2 regions of the Vagococcus sp. AM17-17 genome follow, and region 1 is predicted to be linked to the other one. Evidence: riboswitches for the same ligand, from Rfam matches in the RefSeq annotation. Region 1 holds a riboswitch; the other holds the start of a gene.

Region 1 (2,424 bases):
AATCTTTGATAATAATCTGTTGCTTGATCTTTTAACCATTCTTTATTCATATCAATGTATTTAACTAATGTATCATCACTCATCGCGTTGTTTGATAACTCGTGAGTGTCGATGTCTTCAGTAATGAAACTGAGAATGTCATTCTTACTGTTGACTACTTCAAAACTTGGGTTACTAATCCCCACCACGATAAATTCTGGAATGGCGATGTTGTATGTGTTTTGTAAACCGGGTGCTTTTTGTATCGTCACGTCATTGCCATCAAGTCCTAATTTTGCTTCAAAAGTTCCTTTGACATATGTTGTTTTTTCACTAAAAGGAACGTCCATTCCTAAAAATGTTTTCACCTGACTTTTATCGTAAATATCTGTCACGCTCAGTCCTAGTATCGCCACTTGACTGCGTTTAGTCATGGCATTGACAACTTGTATTTCAGATGTTTTCGATTTGGTATGCCAAATCGAACCATTACCTGACATTAATCCAATAACCCACGTTCCAAGTAGTAGTGCTACAAAGCAAAAAATAGCCCATATATGAACTTTTAGTTTAAAAAATTTTCGAATAATCAGTCACACATCCTTTTTGGTTTATTATACTATAAAAAAACATTTTGTTGATGAAATAACATTTAAATTTTATCTTCTCATTTTTTCTCAGACAATTTTTATCATTATACTTGTCATAAGAGAATTGATTTGCTATAATCATAAACAATAATTAAATAAAAGTTAGAGATGAGGCGCATTGATCATTATTAGATAAGGTTTGGAATCTGCAAGATACCTTATTGAAAGGGTGATATGCCGAAATGTATATGTTATTGCAGTAGCATATGCGTTGGATTTGTAGTTAATAGCTATAAGTCTGTCATTATTTTCAAAAATAATGGGGTGCATCGCTTGTAGATAGTTAAGACAAGTTCATGCCTGTGAACTTGTCTTTTTTATTTTTCGATGCCGATATAGGAGGAAAAATAAAATGACAAAAAGAAGTGTCATTAAATTTGGTGGAACATCGGTCGGAGATTTTTCAAAAATTAAAAACATTGCAAAATATCTAGCAAATCGTGCCAATAATGGTGAGGAATTAGTTGTCGTTGTTTCTGCGATGGGGAAAACGACAGATGAGTTGTTAAAAAATGTTGATTTGTTATCCAAGGAACCAGACCAATATGATTTAGCCCTACTTCTAACTACTGGAGAACAACAAACGATTTCTTACTTAGCTATTGCGCTAAAAGAGCTTGATGTCAAGGCAAAAGCGATGACAGGATTTCAAGCAGGGATAAAAACAAAAGGGCATTACATGAAGAGTAAGATACTAGAAGTCGATAATGAAGCTTTTAAGAAAGCGTTCTGTTCAAATAAGGTGGTTGTTGTAGCGGGTTTTCAAGGGATGAATGCAGATGGCGAGTTAACAACGCTTGGTCGTGGAGGAAGTGACACAACAGCTGTTGCCATTGCATCATCTTTAGAAACATCTTGCGAAATTTATACAGATGTTGCAGGAGTGTATGGCACGGACCCACGAATATATCCAGCAAAACGAATAGATGTTGTGAGTTTTGAAGAAATGATGGAAATGAGCGCATTAGGCGCTGGCGTACTTGAAACAAGAAGTGTTGAAATTGCTAAAAATTATCATGTACCCATTTATTTAGGACAAACATTATCAGATGAAAGAGGGACTTGGATTATGCCACAAAAAGATATATTAGAGAAAAAATTAGAGAAAAAAGCAGTAACAGGTGTTGCACTTGATAAAGACATGCATTATGTCACATTTAGCTATCCAGAAAATGATGCCACTTTATTGAAACAATTGTTTATTTTATTAGAAAAAGAAGAAATTAATATAGATATGATTTCTCAAATTGTCAATGAAGACGGGTTGCAATTGTCGTTTACGATGAAAGACACAGATACGGTCGAATTAAAACATATATTTGATACGTTACACAAAGAATTTACTGAATTAAATTACGTGGTGAAATCAGACTATGTTAAAGTATCCGTGATTGGTTCAGGCATGCGAGATATGTCTGGTGTTGCAAGTAAAGTATTTATGACATTGTTAGAAAATGATATTGAATTTTATCAAGTAACCACCTCTGAAATTAGTATTTCTTATGTCGTGGATCAGACAAATGGTGTGTTAGCAGTTGAAAAATTATGTGAAGCGTTTGGGTTATAAAAGAGAGGAGAATGAATGATGACCCCATTATTTAAAGGTGCAGCTGTTGCAATTACCACTCCATTTAGTCATGACGAGGTAGATTATGCGACATTTGAAAAACATGTAAATTTTTTAATCGAGGAAGGACTTCAAGCGTTATTTGTTAATGGGACAACTGGCGAAGGATCGACATTAACAGAAGAAGAACGACTTAACTTAATTCGTTTAGCTCTTAAAGTATCAAAC
Region 2 (2,424 bases), on a different contig from region 1:
CGTCAAAAAAGCCTAATACAACCACAGAAATAATAATCGCAAAAATCATGACGTATTGTTTTTTAGTTAATTTCTCTTTTAAAAAAATTCGTGACCACAAGACTGATACAATACTATATGAAGCAATCATCGGTGCTACGACAATGGAATTACTCGCAATCGCACCAATATAGAAAAATTGTCCCAAAGTTTCAAAAAGTGCCGCAAGACCTTTATATTTTTCATGAAACACATCAATTTTTTCTCCTTTAGCTACTCGTAAATACCCCCACAGCAGTAACCCGACGATTAAAAAAGTAAATTCATAACTCATGTTGGCTTGGTTTTCAGGTAAAATTTCCGCATAATCTAAATAATACCCATCCAAAAATGTCCCCAATCCATCAATCACGCAGTAAAGTATTGGAAAAATAATCGCAAGTGCACTTTTCTGATATTTTTTATCGACCACATTGCCTGATACTTTTAACTCATGATCAACTTCTTGCTTTTCATAAACAGACAACATAAAAATAGCGACTGAAATAACTGCCACAGCAATAAATTGAATCCACACCATTTTCGCTCCTAATATCAGAAACATTAATAAAGCTGACACTGCTCCTGAAGAATTACTTATCGGTGAAGACACACTCAGCTCTATATAACGAAGCCCCACATAACCGATCGCCATTGATAAAATATACATGGACGACACAGGTAAATAAATCAATAAATTTTTCCATTCAAAACTCACACCCAAATACAAATAATAGTAGAAAAAGGCATGAAGTCCCATCACTAATCCCACAATGACCACTGTTTTTTGTGCACTATACTTATCTTTTTCATTGTTTCCCAGTTTATAAAATAAATCTGCTGTCCCCCATGCAAAGACAGCTACCAGCGCTGACATAAACCACATATTTTTCGTCTCCCTCAATTTTTCTATCATACTTACTTGTCTAAAAATAACGAATTAACGTGACTTGGTCAAATAAAATTTTCGTGAAAAGTCATGACTTTTTGAAAAAGGTATGATATAGTGTTAGACATATTAAGAAAAAATAACCGAATATTATAAATCTAGAGGTTGCAGTCTATCAATAACATTAGTCGAGTAGAGGATTACGTTGACACTAATGCACAGGGAAGATTGCCGAAATGTGATAAAGTTCCTCGCTTATCATGTTGGGGCTATAGTGAATAACTATAGAACTGTCTTAGTTAAAACTAAGATGCGCTATGATTAGATAACTTACTGTTAATCTGACTTCATCACAAGCAACCTCTATTTACGAGGTTGCTTTTTTATTTATCTAAAACAAAAGGAGAATTATCATGCAAACAAACAATCGTTCGACCAATCATGTCCTTATTGCACTATTATTTATGTTTATTAGTCTAATCATGCTGACACCAAAAGTGGAGGCAAATGATGATAAATTTGTCGTGGGAATGGAAGCAGGCTATCCTCCATTCAACTGGACACAACAAAATGACAACAATGGCGCTGTTAAAATCCAAGGAGGAAACGAGTACGCAAACGGCTATGATGTCATGATCGCAAAACGTGTTGCTGAAGGCTTAGGAAAAGAACTGGTCATTTACAAAACAGCTTGGGACGGTTTAGCTCCTGCTTTAACTTCTGGAAAAGTAGATGCTATTATCGCTGGTATGTCTCCCACTGAAGAACGAAAAAAAACCATCGACTTTACCAATGACTATTATCACTCAAACTTAGTCTTAGTCGTTGCAAAAGATGGAAAATATGCCAATGCCAAAAGTCTGAAAGATTTTGAAGGGGCAAAAGTTACTGCCCAATTAAATACATTTCACTATTCTGTGATTGATCAAATCGAAGGTGTCTCAAAACAAACTGCCATGGATGATTTTTCTGCTATGCGTGTGGCACTTCAATCCGGAAAAATTGATGCCTATGTTTCAGAAAAACCAGAGGGAATCACCGCCCAAAAAGTAAATCCTAATTTTAAAATGATTGATTTTAAAGATGGCCAAGGCTTTAAAACAAATCGTGATGATACATCTGTTTCTATCGGTGTAAAAAAAGGCAGCCAAGATATCGCAAAAATTAATGATATTTTAGCTGGAATAAATCAAACTGAACGAGACAATTTTATGGATATTGCCATTAGTGAACAACCTGATTCACAGTCAAATGAAAATTGGATTGTCAAAATCGTCAAAGAAAACTGGCAAATGTTCTTAAAAGGTGCTGGAGTAACGCTTTTAATTTCACTGGTGGGAACAATTGTTGGAACATTCATTGGATTAGGGATTGGCTTATTTAGAACCATTCCCACGCCAAAAAATATGGTGAACAAAATCTTATTTAAATTATTAAATACTCTATTTTCAATTTATATCGAAATTTTTAGAGGAACGCCAATGATCGTTCAAGCAATGGTGATTTACTATGGTTCT

The links. Region 1 has a riboswitch for lysine ahead of DW196_RS05285 (aspartate kinase). Riboswitches for the same ligand answer to the same signal wherever they lie in the genome.
Region 2: linked by a shared signal. The riboswitch ahead of DW196_RS08720 (ABC transporter permease subunit) and the one ahead of DW196_RS05285 (aspartate kinase) in region 1 are both predicted to bind lysine.

Annotation. Positions count from the first base shown of each region.
Region 1 covers NZ_QRJY01000002.1:300,787-303,210, reverse strand. The annotation lists gene DW196_RS05290 (hypothetical protein) at 1-479, opposite strand, end outside; lysine riboswitch at 730-907, shown strand; gene DW196_RS05285 (aspartate kinase) at 982-2,196, shown strand; gene dapA (4-hydroxy-tetrahydrodipicolinate synthase) at 2,215-2,424, shown strand, end outside.
Region 2 covers NZ_QRJY01000008.1:29,314-31,737, forward strand. The annotation lists gene DW196_RS08715 (EamA family transporter) at 1-904, opposite strand, end outside; lysine riboswitch at 1,059-1,233, shown strand; gene DW196_RS08720 (ABC transporter permease subunit) at 1,321-2,424, shown strand, end outside.